DNA from 3 places in the Caballeronia sp. A2-2 genome. Region 3 is predicted to be linked to each of the others. Evidence: riboswitches for the same ligand, from Rfam matches in the RefSeq annotation. Region 3 holds a riboswitch; each other region holds the start of a gene.
The links. Region 3 has a riboswitch for cobalamin ahead of ACZCWR_RS05960 (TonB-dependent receptor domain-containing protein). Riboswitches for the same ligand answer to the same signal wherever they lie in the genome.

Region 1 (6,022 bases), on a different replicon from region 3:
ACGCCACTCATGCCGCCGAGCAAAGGCACCACGGCGCTGCCATCCTGCGCGATGGCGAGCACGGGCGGTTCCGCGACCTTATCGGCAAGACACGGCGCAAGCGCGCGAATGACGATGCCTGCCGAACACAACGCGACGATGGGCGTATTCGCGGCATACAACGCGCGCACATGCGCACCGAATTCCTCATAGCCAACATCCGCACTCACGCGACGCGAAAGCCCATGCACCAGCGAACCGGGAAAGCTCGCCTGAATGCGTCGCGCAGTATCGAGCGCGCTGCTTCCCAGCACGACGATTGCAAGCGGCGATGACGAACTCAAGCCTGCCATTTCGCCCCCGGCACGACCAGCAGCGAAAAATAGGGCGATGCCATCGGATCGACTTCATCGAGCGGAACAATGCGTTGATTGGCCATGGTCGCACGTTCGACATACAGCGCGCGTTTGTCCAGTCCCAGTTCCACGAGCACGCGGCGCACTTTTTCGAAATTGCGCCCGAGTTTCATGATGACGGCGGCATCCACGCATTGCAGCTTGTCTCGTAGTTCGGATTCCGGAAGAACGCCGGACAGCACCGAAAGACTCTGGTTGCGATAGACCAGCGGCACGCCCAGCACCGCGACGCCGCCGAGCATCGAGCAGACACCGGGGACGACGTGCGCATCGAAGCGTCCGGAAAGCCTGTCATGTAGATACATGTACGAGCCGTAAAAGAACGGATCGCCCTCGCAGATCACGGCGACATCGCGGCCTGCTTCGAGATGATCGGCAATCGTGAGCGCGGCTTCATCGTAAAAAGCGCTGATGATGGTTTCATAACACAGGGGCGGTTCGAGCGCTTCGGTCGTCACCGGATAGACCAGCGGCAAGCGTGTTTGCACATTGTCTAGATGCGGTTCGATGATGCCGAACGCATTGCCTTTCTTGCCCTTCGCCACGAAATACGCGACAACGGGTGCGGCTTTGAGCAGCCGCAACGCCTTGACCGTGATGAGTTCAGGATCGCCCGGACCGACGCCCAGACCATAGAGACGTCCGCTCATTACTCCGCCTCCGATGCCAGCGCGTTCACGGCGGCGGCGGCCATCGCACTGCCACCACGGCGGCCCGGCAATGCAACGAAGGGAATGCCGCGGCTGTCGGCTGCAAGCATGGCCTTCGATTCCGCCGCACCGATAAAGCCCACTGGAAAGCCCAGAATGAGCGCGGGGCGGGGCGCGCCGGCATCGATCATGTCGAGCAGATGAAAGAGCGCCGTGGGTGCATTGCCGATAGCGACGACCGCGCCTTCCAGTCGATCGCGCCACAATTCGAGCGCGGCGGCCGAGCGCGTGTTGTTCATGGCGCGGGCGCGTTCGGCAACGGACGGGTCGCTCAACGTGCAGATCACGCGATTGTCGGCGGGCAAGCGTGCGCGCGTGATGCCTTCCGCGACCATGCGCGCATCGCACAGCACGGGCGCGCCTGCGATGAGCGCGTTGCGGCCTGCATCGCCGGCACCGGGCGAGAAGCGCAGATCGTTTGCGATATCCACCATGCCGCATGCATGAATCAGGCGCACGGCGAGCTTTTCGAGGTCACGCGGGATGTGCGTGAGGTCGGCTTCGGCGCGAATCGTCGCGAAGGACTGGCGATAGATTTCCGCACCGTCGCGGATGTAATCAGACATCGGCATGGCTCCGGGCAAGCCTCGCGGCTGCCTCTTCGATGGTCAGGTTGCGCGCTTCCAGACGCGCGTGGCGATACAGATCGTAATGGCCGGGCGCAACGGCAAGCAGCGTCGTTTCGATAGGACGCGCCGATGCGCACGAACGCGGGCAGCCGCTCAAATGCACTTCGCCCGAATGTTCGCCGATGAGCGTGGACAGGCGATGCGCATCGGCTTTCGTGTCGGCATGACTCTTTAGGCATCCGGATGAACCGGCGCATGCGATGATGCGTGCAAAGGGCGCGCGTACGTCGGTGACGAGGCCGAGTGTGTTCAAAGCATCTGACACTTCGCTTGCACGTTGACGTTCGACGCCCGGAATCAGCACGCTTTGCCACGGCGTCATCATCATGCGACCTTGCGCATGGGTCGATGTGAGGTCGGCGAGTGATTCGAGCGTGGTCGCGTTCATGCGGCCGAGTGGAATTTGCGCGCCGACATAGCCTGCATGCGCGCCGAATCTGAGCGATGCATCGACAGGCGCGCGTCTCCATGTCGGTGTTTGGGAAAACGAACTATCGAGCGATGCGAGAAACTGCGAAGTACCAATACGCGCAAGCAGATCCCGCATGCGATGCTCGTCCGGCAATGCAAACGCGAGAAACGCGCGCGTCACGCTCATGGCGAAAGCCACAACATTCTCACGCGCGACAACGCCAGCCGCAGGCAAATCCTCGGCGGATAAAGGCATGCAGCCCGCAAATCCAAAGGCGAAATGCGCACCGTCATCGATTGCGGCGAGCCACACATCATGCGGATGTTGCAGCATGGCAAGACGCTCGCCGCCATCGAGTTGCCAGGCGAACTTGGGCGAAAGCGCATGAAACGCGGCATCGGCCTGCAAGGCATCGACGATACGTAAAGCAAGCGCCCGAATGGATTCGTTCGCAAGCGGACTGAGCATGACATTGCGCAGATCGTCGCCACCGGACGATGACGGACCGAGACCTGCATCGAGCGCAATCGCGATGAATTCCGCATGGGCATCGTCACGAATGCCGCGCACTTGCAGATTCGCACGGTTGGTCACTTCGATCACACCGGAGCCGCATTGCACGGCGGCGCGCGCCACGGCATGCGCGGCATCCGCGCTCAATTCTCCGCCCGCGAGACGCACGCGCGCCAGCCCGCCATCGCGCGCAGGCACGATGCGCATCAACCCCGGACACGCGGATACGAAAGAATTCAAGGACATGGCCCATTGGGCTCGGCGCTCATGTCGCGAACCGGTACACCCCGCCCGGTTGGCGTCGCGCTCAAGCGATGTGTCGGCAGGTCTCTTGGCTGGCAGGTCTTCATTCGCGCCAGCCTTCCCGGTCGAAACCAGTGGCGGTGGAGCGCGGACTCGCTGCGTACAATTGCGGGGGCAGCCACAGTTTCGCTGTGTTCCCTGTTAGGCCCTGAAAAATGGGCACCGACGAACGAGAAGTATTATGCCCGCTTTTAAAGACCCTTTAGCGCTAGGCACGAAGCGCATCATGCATTGCGAAGGAGACCGCGCATGTCCGCATGGCTGACGGTAGTGGGAATCGGCGAGGACGGCTGGCATGGTCTCGCGCGTGATGCACGCCGCGCGCTGTTCGAGGCCGATGCCATTCACGGCGGCGAACGTCATCTCGCATTCATGCCTGCGCGCGTGAAAGCGCGACGCGTGCCGTGGCCTAAACCTTTTTCGCTCGATGCAGTGCTGGCCGAGCGCACTCAAGGCACCGAACGCGTCTGCGTGCTCGCAAGCGGCGACCCGATGCACTTCGGCGTCGGCGCAACGCTCGCGCGCGAACTGCATAGCAGCGACATGCGCGTGATTTCCGCGCCTTCGTCGATATCGCTTGCAGCCGCGCGTCTCGGCTGGGCCTTGCAGGATGCGACCTTCCTGTCGCTGGTCGGCAGGCCGCCTGCGTCGCTTCTCGCGCACGCGTTTCGTGGTTCACGCTTGATCGTATTGAGCGCGGATGGCACCACGCCCGCGACCGTTGCCGCGTTATTGACCGCGCATGGTTTCGGCGCGAGCCGCATGACTGTGTTCGGGCATCTGGGCGGCGAACATGAAAGCCGCATCGATGAGCGTGCCGATGACTGGCGCGAACCGGAGGTCGCGGCGCTCAATCTCATCGCCATCGAATGCCGCACGCATGCGGGGCACGCGGGGCCGCCGCTCACGTGCGGGTTGCCCGACGAAGCGTATCGGCATGATGGCCAGATCACGAAGCGCGATGTACGGGCCATCACGCTCGCGCGTCTTGCGCCGCAGCCGGGCGAATTGCTGTGGGATGTGGGCGCGGGGAGTGGTTCAATCGGCATCGAATGGATGCGGGCGCATCATGCCTGCCGCGCGATTGCTATCGAAGCGAACGAGGGCCGTCAACGTCTGATCGAACATAACCGCGATGCGCTCGGCGTGCCCGCGCTGCAACTCGTGAAGGGCGAAGCGCCCGCTGCGCTCGAAGGCTTGCATGCGCCGGACGCCGTGTTCATCGGCGGTGGATTGACTGCGCCGGGCGTGCTCGATACATGCTGGACGAAGCTGCGGCAAGGCGGGCGGCTCGTCGCCAACGCGGTGACGTTGCAAAGCGAAATGGCGCTCGTGCAATGGCGTGCGCAACATGACGGCGAGCTTACGCGCATCCACGTGGCGCAGGCGGAGCCGCTTGGCACGTTCGATACATGGCGGCAGGCCTTGCCTATCGTGCTGCTATGCGTGAGCAAGCCATGAAGCGTGTGCTTCTTTTAGGCGGGACCGGCGATGCACTTGCCGTCGCGCGTCATCTCGATCCACCGCACGTCTATAGCCTCGCGGGTTTGGGCCGCGTGCCCGACGATCTCGCGTGCGAAGTACGTGTGGGCGGATTCGGCGGCATCGCGGGCCTCGTGCATTTTCTGCGCGATGCGAACATCGCTCTCGTGATCGATGCAACGCATCCCTATGCCGCGCAAATGAGTCATCACGCACGCGATGCCTGCACGCACGCCGATGTGCCGCTTTGGGCCGTGCGTCGTCCGCCGTGGCATGCGCAAGCGGGCGACGACTGGCGCGACGTCGCGGATTGGCGCGCAATTGTCGAAGCGGTCGCGCCTTATCGAAGGCTGCTGTGGACGCTCGGGCGCGAGCCGCTTGCGCATCTGCATGAGATTCCCGAATCGCAATTCTGGACCGTACGCTGTCTCGAAGCGCACGCGGGCAACACACGTTCGCGTATCGTGGATGCACGCGGGCCGTTCGACATAACAGGCGAGCGCGAATTGTTCGATGCATTGAATGTCGATGTCGTCATCAGCAAGAACAGCGGCGGCACGGCAACCGAAGCGAAGCTCGCAGTCGCACGCGAACGTGGCTTGCCCGTGGTGATGCTCGCGCGTCCCGCGCTGCCCGCCGCCGATCTGGAATTCGATACCGCCGCGCAAGCCGTCGAGGCTATGCGGCAATGGCTCAACTAAAGAATCGACATGACCGTCTACTTCATCGGCGCGGGGCCCGGCGACCCCGAACTCATCACCGTCAAAGGACAGCGATTGATTCGCACGTGTCCGGTGATTCTCTACGCCGGTTCACTCGTGCCGACGCAAGTGCTCGAAGGACATCGCGCGTCGCAGGTGGTGAATACGGCCGAACTCGATCTGGATGCAATCGTCGCGCTCTTGCAGGCGGCGCACGAAAAAGACGAGGACGTCGCGCGCGTGCATTCCGGCGATCCTTCGTTGTACGGTGCAATCGGCGAACAAATTCGTCGTCTGAAGGTACTTGGGATTCCGTATGAAATCGTGCCGGGTGTGACAGCCACCGCTGCATCCGCAGCAACGCTCGGATGCGAACTCACTTTGCCCGGCGTTTCGCAGACGGTGATTCTCACGCGCTACGCCACGAAAACATCGATGCCGGAGGGCGAATCGCTTGCTGATCTCGCGCGCCATCGCGCGACGCTTGCGATTCATCTCGGCGTGCGGCATATCGAACGCATCGTCGCGGAGTTGCTGCCGCATTACGGTGCGCAATGCCCCGTCGCGGTCGTCTTTCGCGCGAGTTGGCCCGATGAAGAACGCGTGCGCGGAACGCTCGCCGACATCGCAGAAAAAGTGCGTGCAGCAGGCATGGAACGCACCGCGCTGATTCTCGTCGGCCGCGTGCTCGATACCGACGATTTCGCGGATTCCACGCTCTATCATGCGCGATCTTGAAGCCGTGTTCGCGGCATTGGCGCAATCCAAATTTCGCAGCCGTTTCGTGCTGGGCGTGCGTGAACAGCGTTATTTGCGCGAACGCGGCATCGAAACGATCGTGGCGCAGGCGCATGAACTGATCGGCAAGAGAATTGCA
Region 2 (6,022 bases), on a different replicon from region 3:
TGCCACGCGATTCGCAAGCACCCCATGAAACGTGATGTCGTCACGATAGTGCGCAAGACCATACGCGATCGCGCCGAAGGTCTGCGCCATGCCATGCGCACCGATCACCGCGAGCACCGGCACATTGAACGCGGCGGCGAGATCGGCGCTGCTGGGCGTGCCATCGAACAGACCCATCACGCCTTCGATGAGAATGAGGTCCGCTTCCTCCGCCGCTTTTGCAAGCATGGTGCGGCATGCATCGAAACCGACCATCCCGAGATGAAGCGAATAGACCGGTGTGCCGCAGGCGCGTTGAAGGATCATCGGATCGAGAAAATCCGGGCCGGTCTTGAACACGCGAACACGCAGACCGCGCCGCGCATGATGACGCGCAAGCGCCGCCGTGACCGTGGTCTTGCCTTGATGCGACGCACTCGCGCCGATGAAGAGAGCAGGGCAATCAGGCATGCGCTCAGAACTCGACGCCGCGTTGCGCTTTAACGCCTTGCTCGCGATAAGGATGCTTCACCAGCCGCATTTCCGTGACGAGATCGGCCAGTTCGACGAGTGCGTCCGGCGCATGCCGCCCCGTGACGACGACATGCAGCATCGCGGGCCGCGCCTTGAGCACGTCGAGCACTTCATCGAGCGGCAGGTATTCGTATTTGAGAACCGTATTGAGTTCGTCGAGCACGACCATTTGATATTCGCCGCTTTGAATCATGCGGCATGCTTCGTTCCAGCCACGGCGCGCGGTGGCCATGTCGGCATCGCGATTCTGCGTGTTCCATGTATAGCCGTCGCCCATCGTGACGAAATCGCAGTTGGCGACCGCGCCAAGAAAATCGCGTTCCGATGTATGCAGCGCGCCTTTGATGAATTGCACCACGCCGAGTCTCATGCCGTGACCGAGCACGCGCACCGCCATGCCGAAAGCAGCCGTGGTCTTGCCCTTGCCATTGCCTGTATTGACCATCAAAAGGCCTTTTTCATGATCGGCGGCAGCTTGCTTTCTATCGTGGCCTTCTTTACGACGCTGCGTCATGCGCAGATGAGATTCGGTATCGGTCTTCATGCTTCGTATTTCACGGACGTTTGTGCAATGGCGACGGTCACGCCGCCCACGATAGTCTTGCCGACGATAAGTGTTCCATGATTGCTTGCCAATAGCGCGCACGGCTCGCACACACCATCGACGTTCATGTGTTTCTGCGCTTTAACCGAACGCGCGTCCAAGGTCGAAGCGACTTGCGCGATTTCATCCGCGCTGAAAAACCTTAAAGGCAAGCGATGAAGCGTGCAGAAAGCAAGCAGGCCTTCCTCATTGCGTTTAACGTCGATGCTTGCAATACAAACGATATCGCCAAGATCGCGCGCACCGAGTGCGACGCGCACGGCATGTTCGATTGCATCGGCACTCGTGCCGCGCCTGCAACCGATGCCCAGGGCGAGATGTGCTGTCATGGCTCGACTAAAGAATGACACGTTCGATGCGGGCCAACGATACCACATTGCTTTAATCGAAAGGGCCGCTCAAAACAGGTGTTTTCTTGACGCGGAACGTCGCCGGGCCTAGACTTTCACGCAGTTTTGGTGCTCGCGCGCGGGTTTCTTTCGGGCGCAGTTAAACGGGAAGCAGAAGGCGTATCGTTCTATGGACGCACGCCCAGCCTGCGCTGCCCCCGCAACGATTAGGCGAATGCCGCGCATGAAGGCGTGCGGCGAGCCGGCTTCGAAGCCACTGCGCTATTAAAGCGTGGGAAGGCGAAGCGGCTTTTCGTCAGCTCGGATACCGGCCAGACTTCAAGCAGGTTCGTTGCCGCGGGGATGCGGCGCGGACCACGATTCTTCATATTCGCCCTGCGTCAAGGCATGGCGCGCACGGCAGCCCGGAGCTAGGATGCAAACTCGCAAGATTCCCGTGACGGTGGTCACCGGTTTTCTCGGTAGCGGCAAGACTACGCTCATGCGCCACATTCTTTCCCATGCGCAAGGTAAGCGCATTGCAGTGATCGTCAATGAGTTTGGCGAATTGGGTATCGACGGGGAAATTCTAAAAGGCTGCGGTATAGGCTGCGAAGATGAACCCGGCTCACAGGACCGCAATCTCTATGAGTTGGCCAATGGCTGTCTGTGCTGCACGGTGCAGGAAGAGTTCTATCCGGTCATGGAGCAACTCGTCGAACGCCGCGAGAATATCGATCACGTATTGATCGAAACGTCGGGTCTCGCCTTGCCCAAGCCGCTCGTGCAGGCATTCAATTGGCCGTCGATCCGCAACGCCTTCACGGTGGACTCGGTCATCACGATGGTGGACGGTCCTGCTGCCGCGAGCGGTCAGTTCGCGGCCAATCCTGTCGCTGTCGATGCGCAACGCAAGGCCGATCCGAATCTCGATCACGAATCGCCGCTGCATGAATTGTTCGAAGATCAATTGAGCGCGGCGGACCTCGTCATCGTCAACAAAACCGACTTGATGGACGACGCCGCGCTTGCCCGGGTCGAAGCGCTCGTGCGTCCGGAAATTCCCGCCGAAGTGAAGATCGTGCCTGCACATAATGGCCGGCTCGATATTCATGCGTTGCTCGGACTTCAGGCTGCATCGGAAGATTCGATTCATTTGCGGCACGATCATCACGGTTCGCCTGATGAAGAAGGCCATGCCGATCATCATCATGACGAGTTCGATTCGGTCGTCGTGCGCGCGAAAATCGAATCGCGCGAACAGGCATTGGCGGCACTGCATGCGCTGGTCGAGCAGCACACGATTTATCGCGTGAAAGGTTTTGCGGCGTTGCCCGGTGCTGCGATGCGTCTGGTCGTGCAAGGCGTGGGCCGCCGCTTCGACAGTTATTTCGACCGGCGCTGGGAATCGCAGGAAGACACGAGTGAGAGCCGCTTCGTGCTGATCGGCGAAGACCTCGACAAGCGCACGCTGCAACGCGCGTTCGATACTGCGCTCGCGAGCGCCTGACGCAATGCATCTGCTGCGCACGACACCGGGAGGCTTCGTCGATGACGCGCAAGGCGTCATGCGGATCGAGCAGACGCGTGCGCCTATCGTCATACTGAGTTCTGCCGACACCACGCTCGCGCTGCTTGCGAGCGTGTTCCCGCGTCTGGAAAAAGGCTTTCCCGAAGTGCGGCTAGTCAATCTCGCGTTTCTGCGGCAGCCCGCGTCAGTAGACTTTTATATCGATGACGTATTGCGTCACGCTAAAGCCGTCATCGTCGATCATTTGGGTGGCGAATCTTATTGGCCTTATGGGATCGAACGGCTTGTCGCGCTGGCCAAGCGTGAAAAGCAGACGCTTGCGATGTTTTCAGGCGATCTGAGCGAAGACCCGAATCTGATTGGCAAGAGCACGGCGGAGCCGGTTTTTTGCCGAACCTTATCGCGCTATTTACGCGAAGGCGGCCCACGTAACGCGCAAAACTTCCTGCGTGCGATAGCGCATCACGCGCTCGGCTTCGGGAAAGAACCGCCGTTGCCTGTTGCATTGCCCGCTGTCGCGATTCATCATCCTGCGCGCGAAATGGCATCGGTCGCCGACTGGCAAGCGCGCTGGACCGAAGGCGCAAGTGTCGTTGCCATTCTTTTTTATCGGGCACATTTGCAATCGGGCAACGTGGAAGTATTCGACGCACTCGTCGATGCGCTCGAAAAACAAGGCCTCAATCCTTTGCCCATTGCGATTTCATCGCTCAAGGAAAGCGTGAGCCGTGAAGTGGTCGAACGCTTGTGTGCGCAGCATGATGTACGGCTCGTGCTCAATACGACGGCTTTCGCGGCGAGCATCATCGGCGAGAGCGAACCGTGCGAGATCGCGGGTGATGCGCCCGTGCTGCAAGTGATTCTGAGCGGTGGCAATCGCGATGACTGGCTCAAGGACAATCACGGACTCAATTCACGCGATGTAGCCATGCATGTCGCATTGCCGGAAGTGGATGGACGCATCATCACGCGTGCAGTGAGTTTCAAAGGCCTTGCTTATTATTGCAAGCATACGCAGGTAGATGTGGTGCGTTATCAGGCCGATGCCGAGCGCGTGTCTTTCGTCGCGGAACTCAGCCGCCGCTGGTGCAGTCTGCGCGCGACACCGAACGCGAATAAACGCATTGCCATGGTGCTGGCGAACTATCCGGCAAGCGAAGGGCGCATTGGCAATGGCGTGGGACTGGACACACCCGCATCGGCCATCAATATTTTGTCGATGCTGGCGCGCGAGGGTTATCGCACCGGCGACATTCCCGCGACCGGCGACGCGCTCATCGCAGCGCTCACCGAGGGCGTAACGAACGATCCCGTCGTTCGTGATCTCAGGCCCGCGTTGCAGAGCCTCGCACTCGATGACTATCTCGCCGTGTATCAAGGCTTGCCGCTCGATGCACGTCAGGCGCTCGAAAAAACATGGGGCGCGCCGGAAGAAGACCCGACCATCCGGCGCGGCCGTTTCATGATTGCGGGCCTGCGCTGCGGCGAAATATTCATCGGCATTCAGCCCTCGCGTTCGCGCGAGCGTAATGATTACGCGCGTTATCACGATGCCGAACTCGTGCCGCCGCATGCGTATCTCGCCTTCTATATCTGGCTGCGCACGCGTTTTCAGGCCGATGCGCTGATACATGTCGGCAAGCACGGCAATCTCGAATGGCTGCCGGGCAAGAGCGTGGCCTTGTCGGCATCATGCTGGCCCGATCTCATTCTCGGACCCATGCCGCATCTCTATCCGTTCATTGTCAACGATCCGGGAGAAGGCAGTCAGGCCAAGCGCCGCGCGCAGGCTGTCATCATCGATCATTTGATGCCGCCGCTCACGCGCGCGGAAAACTACGGTCCGCTGCAAGATCTGGAACGTCAGGTCGATGAATACTACGAAGCAATCATGGTCGATGCGCGCCGCGCGAAACTCTTGCGCAAGTCGATACTGGACAATATCGTCGGCAACAGATTGCATGAGGAACTCGGCATCGATGCGCCGCAAGATATCGTGGGCGAAGATGTGTTGCTCACGCGTGCGGATGCTTACCTTTGCGAACTGAAGGAAGCGCAGATACGTGACGGCCTGCATGTGTTCGGTGTGTCGCCGCAAGGCGTGCAACGGCGCGACACGCTGCTTGCGCTAGGCCGTTTTCCCATCGGCGATGCGCAAGGCGAGAATGCAAGCCTTATCACGGCGATTGCGCGCGATCTGCATCTCGGCGATACGTTCGATCCGCTCGACGCCGACTGGGCCGCACCGTGGACAGGTCCGCGCCCCGATACGCTCGCGTCACTGAGCGATGCATCGTGGCGTCATCATGGCGACACGCGTGAGCGGCTCGAATGGCTTGCGGCCAAGTACATCGAAGACGAAACGCTTATGCCGGGACCGCATGCGGAGCGTGTATTAAAGCGCTTGCGCGGCGACGTCCTCAATAAGCTCGACGCATGCGGCCCGCAAGAGCTTTTGCAACTCAAGCGCGGTCTGGAAGGCCGCTTCGTCCCGCCGGGCCCGAGCGGTTCTCCATCGCGCGGCCGTCCCGATGTGCTTCCTACCGGACGCAATTTCTGTTCGGTCGATACGCGCGCACTGCCGACCCAAGCTGCATGGTCACTCGGACTCAAGTCGGCGAATCTGCTTGTGGAGCGACATGTTCAGGATAACGGAGATTTTCCGCGCGCGATCGGCTTGTCGGTGTGGGGCACCGCGACCATGCGCACCGGTGGAGACGATATCGCGCAGGCATTCGCGCTGATGGGTGTGCGGCCCAAATGGGCGGCCGGTAGTCATCGCGTGACGGACTTCGAGATACTGCCGGTGTCGATCTTCAATCGTCCGCGTATCGATGTGACCTTGCGCGTATCGGGCTTTTTTCGCGATGCCTTCGCGAACCTCATGCATCTTTTCGATGCCGCCGTGCAAGCCGTCGCCGAACTCGATGACGAAGACGCAGATGTGAACCCCATTCGCGCGCGTATTCTGCGCGAACGCGACGATTTGATTGCGCAAGGAATGGAAGCAGAAGAAGCGCGCCGTCGCGCAGGCTGGCGTGTCTT
Region 3 (6,022 bases):
AATGGCGAGTTGTGGGGGCGGGTGACGGACCCGAATGCGCCGTGGGCCATGTTGTTTCAGAACTCATCGAATGATGATGCGGTTTGGCTTGCTCATCATCCTGAACTGGATGCGCAGTGGCATCTTTCGGAGATTTTTCAGCGGTATCACATGTTGCCGAGGCATCCTTCTCAGCTTTATGAGATCGCGCTTGAAGGGCTTGTGCTTTTTGTTTTGCTTTGGACGTTTGCGCGGAAGCAAAGGCCTGTGGGGGCGATTTCTGCTCTGTTCCTGATTGGGTATGGGGCGGCGCGGTTTACTGTCGAGTTTGCTCGGGAGCCGGATGATTATCTTGGGCTTCTCGCCGGAGGGCTTTCTATGGGGCAGTGGCTTTCGCTTCCTATGATCGTTGCGGGGGTGTTGATGATGGGGTGGGCTTATAAGAGGAATTTGAGGTTACCGGAGGGGGTTTAGGGTTTTGTTCTCCGTGCAAGGGGCTTCTCTTGTTTGTGCTTTTTATTCAGTAGCCGCCTCCCCGGCGGGGGGATCACTTTCTTTGCTGCTGCAAAGAAAGTAATCAAAGAAAGCAGCTTTCTCAACCAGACAGTGCAGCTTGAAAGGGCAAGTGGATTAAAGCTTGCCCTTGGTGACAATAGTTACCGGCCTCGGAGGCCTGCCCGGCCTGCACGGGGCTTGGTACGCAAAGATCACGCACCTCTCTTGGTCAAACGAAGTGGTCCGCAGTCATACGCGCGGCGTTCTTGGCGCTCACGCGCCTTCGCCGTAGGGGTCTGCTCGTGAACCCGGCAGGTTAGTAAGGCTCACGACTTATCAAATGTCCTCGCTTTAACGCTATTCGGCCCTACCGTTACTTTGAGGTGGTCAGGAAAGAAGTGCTAAACACCAGTGGCCAATAGTTAAAGCAATGACACGTCTGTTCGGCTTTACCATTGCCTTGAGTTCGTCAGCAAAAAAGCGCTAAACGTGGTTGGGCCGAATAGCATTAAAGCGGGGAGATTTGATGAGTCTTGAGCCTTGGCGATCTGCCGGGTTCACATGCAGACCCCAACGGCGAAGGCGCGTGAGCGCCAAAAACGCCGCGCGGATGACTGCGGACCACTTCGTTTGACCTAGAGAGGTGCGTACTCATTGCGTACCAAGCCCCGTGCAGGCCGGGCAGGCCTCCGAGGCCGGTAACTATTGTCACCAAGAGCGACCATTAATCCACTTGCCCTTTCAAGCTGCACTGTCTGGTTGAAAAAGCTGCTTTCTTTGATTACTTTCTTTGCAGCAGCAAAGAAAGTGATCCCCCCGCCGGGGAGGCGGCTACTGCAATAAAGAAACAAAAAGCAGCAGCCCCTTGCACGACAAAACGAAAACGAAAACAAAAAACCCCTTACCGCGCCATCTGCACAGATCCACTAACCTCCACAGTAACCGTAGAAGTCCCCGCCTCCATGGCAATCGGCGCCGCCATCTTGGCATCAGCAGAAAGCGCCCTCGACTGCATCATCATGACCGGCCTGGGCTGAACTCCACCACGCCCAACATTCACCTCCCGCACCGAAAACGACGAATACCCAAACGCAGAAACCGCCGCCTGCGCCTGCTTGCGGAAAGAATCGATCGCCTGAGTCACGAGCTTCTCTTCAGAACTCCGCTGCGCCTCCGGCGAAAGAGAAAACTGCACACTCCCCACCTGCATGGAAGCGCTCATCTTCCCCGCGAGTTTCGAAGCCGCCGCGAAGTCATGCGACTCGATCACGACCTCGGTTCGTCCACGCCACGCAGAAATCTTCCCATCGCGATCCGTCGACGGATACACGCTAAACGACCCGCTCTTGGCCGTCACTCCATCCACGCCCTTGGCTTCCCGCAACGCAGCATCCGCACGTTGATTGAGCGTATTAGTCAGCGTCGAAGGATCACCTGCTTCCTGCTCATAAAAGAGCGTGATATCGACCGTATCCTGCGGCACCTGCGCACTCGCCTGAGCGGAAAGAGAAAGCACACCCGAAGGCTGCTGATTGACCACGTTCTGCGCGACAGCAGATTGAGACATCACCAACGCAGCACCCGACAGCGCAAAAAGCGCACACGCGGCAGCGGTTTTTTTATTCATCATCGAAGAACTCCAGACTCGAACGTCGCACGATTCGCGACGGGATTTAGGCGATACATCCCGGCGCTAAGTTCCGCGTTAGACGAGATGTTCGGTGATGAACGTCCACTGCGCCTCGGTAACCGGCGTGATCGACAAGCGATTGCCGCGCGCCAACACCTGCATGTCGGCAAGCTCGGCATGCTCACGCAACGCCGCAAGCGAGATAAGCGGCGTCTTCTTAACGAACTTCACATCGACGAGCATCCAGCGCGGTGTTTCCTGCGTGGATTTCGCATCGAAATAAGGACTCTTGGAATCGAACTGAGTGGGATCGGGATAAGCCGTCGAGCAAACTTTGGCGATGCCCGCGATCCCCGGCTCCGGGCAACTGGAGTGATAGAACAGCACGCCATCGCCGATGCTCATCTGGTCGCGCATGAAGTTGCGCGCCTGATAGTTGCGCACGCCCGTCCACGGCAATGTCTTCTTCGCCGCATGCGCGAGATGATCGATGCTCGCTTCGTCCGGTTCGGACTTCATCAGCCAATAACGCATGTTTTTCGCTAAGCCAAAAGCGCCAAGCCAAAGCGCCGACACAAATGAAAACGGCACCGGATAAACCGATGCCGTTTGAAGAAGGTCCCCACCTTGGCCGCTAGGCCGGCATCCTGAACCTGGGTTCAAGATTGGTCGCAGTAAGCAGCACTTCGGGTACATCAGACAGTGTGACGCGCGCGCCCGTGCTACAAGTTTCCACAACCGTGCCAATGTAGCATTGGTTCAAGGAATATATGACCTTGGCGAACCAGGCAGGGAAACGTCACTCTACACCAATCGTCGGTCCGATGCAGCCTCGATCGACGCGCGCGCAGTTTGTTTTTTCGATTGACATCGCGTGCCGGTTAGCCTCGGCACATCGCTTTCAATGTGCTTCGTATTGCGCGATGACCGCGCCGAGCTGCTCGTTCATCGAGTGCATGGTGCGGCGAATTTCCTCGGCGGGGAAAGCTTCGCCATGACGCACGCTGTCCTGCAGCTTAAGCAATTCCGACGCCAGCGAAAGCGCCGCCATCACCGCGATACGATCGGTGCCGCGCACGCTGCTCGCATTGCGCACCTTGTTCATTTCCGCATCCACGCGGGCCACGGCTTCGCGCAGCGCTGCTTCCGTTTCCGGCGAGCAGGCGAGACGATAAGGTTGCCCGAGAATGGATACTTCGATCTGCTTGCTCGTCATGCCTTTTCTCCATGATGATGTTCGCCGTTCATTTCCGCATGCGCGTGCTCATGCTGCGCGTGGGACCCGGCATCGAGGAGATCGAGCTGATTGTCGGCTTCCGCTTGTTGCGACGACTTGCCGCGCGGCAGCTTTTCGAGGATCGCGTTGAGGCGCACTTGCGCATCGTCGATCTTCGCGGAGAGCGAGTCGCGCTCTGCCTGCAACGTGTCGCGTTCCTCGCGCATGCGCGCAAGGTCGGCCTGCACGTTGGCGAAGTCTGCGCGCAACTGTTCGATTTGAGCTTCCAGCGCGAGTCGCGCCTGATTGTGGCGCTCGCTGATCTGGATCAGCCGGCCGATATTTCCTGACAGTGATTCGAGTTCGTTGAGCATGTGCTGCGTCCTCTAAAGACCTCGCATTCTAGCGCGGTTAAACGTAGCTTCCGATAATTGTCTCGTTTCGAGACGTAACAACACGCGATCTGACAGCATCGCAATTCATTTGTGTGCGGAAAGCGCGCGCTTGTCGTTCGGTTCGTTTTGTGGGCACGGACCACGCGTTCGCGGGTGCGTCAATGGCGTTTCTTGACGGTCACCGGACGCGCTCCTACACTTGCCGCACTTTTGGTGCTCGCGTCCGCTTTTCATGAGCGGACGCAGTCAAACGGGAAACAGGGAGCGAAGTCCGCGCGAACGGCCGGACCGCGCCAACCTGTGCTGCCCCCGCAACGGTAAGCGACAGCAACGCAAGTTGCAAGTCGTTCCAGGCGCGTTTTTTCAGGAATGCCGCATGATTTTTCATCACGCGAAAAGCATGAGCCGTCCTGCAAGAAATGTGACCACGCCACTGCGCGCCATGCGCGGGAAGGCGGAACGAGCGTCGTCAGCCCGGATACCGGCCAATCGTCCTGCGTGCCCGGCTTAGCGCGAGCTTTCGTGCGATGGGTGTGCGCGTCGCGCTTGTGCCTTGCGGGGAGCGGGGTTGCGCCAGTCCATCGAAACGGAAGCCGTTCATGCTTGTCCCGTATCACCGCGCTGCGCTTGCAGCATTCAGTGCCGTCACGCTCACAAGTGCCGCGCATGCCGATGAATCTCCCGCCACGCTCGGCCCCATCGTCGTCACCGCGACGCGCACGAAAGAACCGCTCGCCGATGCCATCCCGCAGACCACGCTCCTCGATGCGCAGGACATCGCCGACAGCAACGCCCACGATGCGCTCGATCTCCTCGCGCTCGCGCCCGGCGTGCAGATCACGCGCAACGGCGGCCTCGGGGCGAATTCGGGCATCTCCATTCGCGGGGCATCGTCGGCGCAATCGCTCGTGATGATCGACGGCGTGCGCGTGGAATCGGCATCGCTCGGACAGGCGCAGCTTTCGCAGATCATGCCGGACCAGATCGATCGTATGGAAGTGGTGAATGGCAATGTGTCGGCGCTGTATGGCTCGAACGCGGTGGGCGGCGTCGTGCAGATCTTCACCAAAGCGGGCGATGCACACCCGCCGCGCTTCTACTTCGAGACCGAATACGGCAGCTATCACACGCAGCGTCAGGCGGCGGGCGTGAACGGCGCGCTCGACAAGGAAGGGCGCACGACGTTCAGCTTCGACGTGTCGCGCGAGAAGACCGACGGGTTCTCGTCGATCGATCCCGCGCTCGCGCCGAATGCGAACCCCAACGCGAACGGCTACCTCAACGAGAGCGTCGCGGCGACGCTGCGGCATCGCTTCACGGACAAATGGGATGCGGGCGTGCGCTTCTACCAGACGAACGGCATCAACAGTTACGACGATGCTTTCGGACAGCCAACCGACCTCAACGAATCGCATAACCGCGTGCGCTCGGCTTCGATTTTCGCGAACGGGCAACTCACCGATTTCTGGACCACGCACGTAACCATCGCGCAGGGACAGGATCGTGCGAATCCGCAACTGAACGGCGCGTACACGAGCCTGTTTAATTCGGAGTCGCATCAATACACCTGGCAGAACGACTTCAAGCTGAGCGATGAACACAAGTTCGTCGTCGGCTACGAGCATCTCGATCAATCGCTGGATTCGGACCAGTTCGACGCGCCCGATCGTCATGTGAATTCCGTGTTCGCAGGCTACACCGGCCGCTTCGGCCCAAGCGATGTGCAAGCGAACGTGCGCCACGATCAGTACTCCGACTTCGGCGGCGCGAACAGCTACTATCTCGGCTACGCGTTCAACTTCGATCCGCACTGGCGCGCGAGCGCGAGCTATTCCGCGTCGTTCCGCGCGCCGAGTTTCGACGATCTCTACTATCCGTTCAGCGGCAATCCCTCGGTGCAGCCGGAACGCAGCCATTCGCTGGAAGCGGCGCTGCAATACGCATCGAACGCGGTCGGCGTGCTGCGCGTGACCGCGTTCCAGACGCGTTATACGAATCTGATCGATTATGTCGATGACGGCAGCGGCTTCTTCATCGCGCAGAACGTGGGGCGCGCGAAGGTGCAGGGCGTCGAGGGTTCGTGGCAAGGGCACATCGGCACGACGGATTTACGCGCGGGCGTGACACTGCAAAATCCCGTCGATGAAACCAACGATCAGGATCTCACGCGTCGCGCGCGGCGGTTTGCGTCGTTCAGCGCGCATCGTCCTATCGGGCGCTGGCGCGTGGGCGGCGAATGGATCGTGAGCGGACAACGCCCCGATTACGATTCGACGCTCGCGGGTTATGGCGTGGTGAACCTGTCGG

Region 1: it holds a riboswitch for cobalamin, as region 3 does, so the genes downstream of both, cobG (precorrin-3B synthase) here and ACZCWR_RS05960 (TonB-dependent receptor domain-containing protein) in region 3, are expected to answer to the same signal.
Region 2: it holds a riboswitch for cobalamin, as region 3 does, so the genes downstream of both, cobW (cobalamin biosynthesis protein CobW) here and ACZCWR_RS05960 (TonB-dependent receptor domain-containing protein) in region 3, are expected to answer to the same signal.

The regions. Positions count from the first base shown of each region.
Region 1 covers NZ_CM172588.1:947,085-953,106, reverse strand. The annotation lists gene cobJ (precorrin-3B C(17)-methyltransferase) at 1-332, opposite strand, end outside; gene ACZCWR_RS20720 (precorrin-2 C(20)-methyltransferase) at 320-1,045, opposite strand; gene ACZCWR_RS20715 (precorrin-8X methylmutase) at 1,045-1,671, opposite strand; gene cobG (precorrin-3B synthase) at 1,664-2,905, opposite strand; cobalamin riboswitch at 2,964-3,144, opposite strand; gene cbiE (precorrin-6y C5,15-methyltransferase (decarboxylating) subunit CbiE) at 3,212-4,423, shown strand; gene ACZCWR_RS20700 (cobalt-precorrin-6A reductase) at 4,420-5,145, shown strand; gene cobM (precorrin-4 C(11)-methyltransferase) at 5,155-5,883, shown strand; gene ACZCWR_RS20690 (DUF4186 domain-containing protein) at 5,870-6,022, shown strand, end outside.
Region 2 covers NZ_CM172588.1:956,790-962,811, reverse strand. The annotation lists gene ACZCWR_RS20760 (cobyrinic acid a,c-diamide synthase CobB) at 1-450, opposite strand, end outside; gene cobO (cob(I)yrinic acid a,c-diamide adenosyltransferase) at 455-1,057, opposite strand; gene ACZCWR_RS20750 (cobalamin biosynthesis protein) at 1,054-1,446, opposite strand; cobalamin riboswitch at 1,571-1,797, shown strand; gene cobW (cobalamin biosynthesis protein CobW) at 1,883-2,956, shown strand; gene cobN (cobaltochelatase subunit CobN) at 2,961-6,022, shown strand, end outside.
Region 3 covers NZ_CM172587.1:1,258,282-1,264,303, forward strand. The annotation lists gene lgt (prolipoprotein diacylglyceryl transferase) at 1-453, shown strand, start outside; gene ACZCWR_RS05935 (SIMPL domain-containing protein) at 1,376-2,104, opposite strand; gene ACZCWR_RS05940 (EVE domain-containing protein) at 2,180-2,638, opposite strand; RNA gene ssrS (6S RNA) at 2,720-2,902, opposite strand; gene ACZCWR_RS05950 (cell division protein ZapA) at 3,006-3,320, opposite strand; gene ACZCWR_RS05955 (ATPase) at 3,317-3,694, opposite strand; cobalamin riboswitch at 3,910-4,219, shown strand; gene ACZCWR_RS05960 (TonB-dependent receptor domain-containing protein) at 4,315-6,022, shown strand, end outside.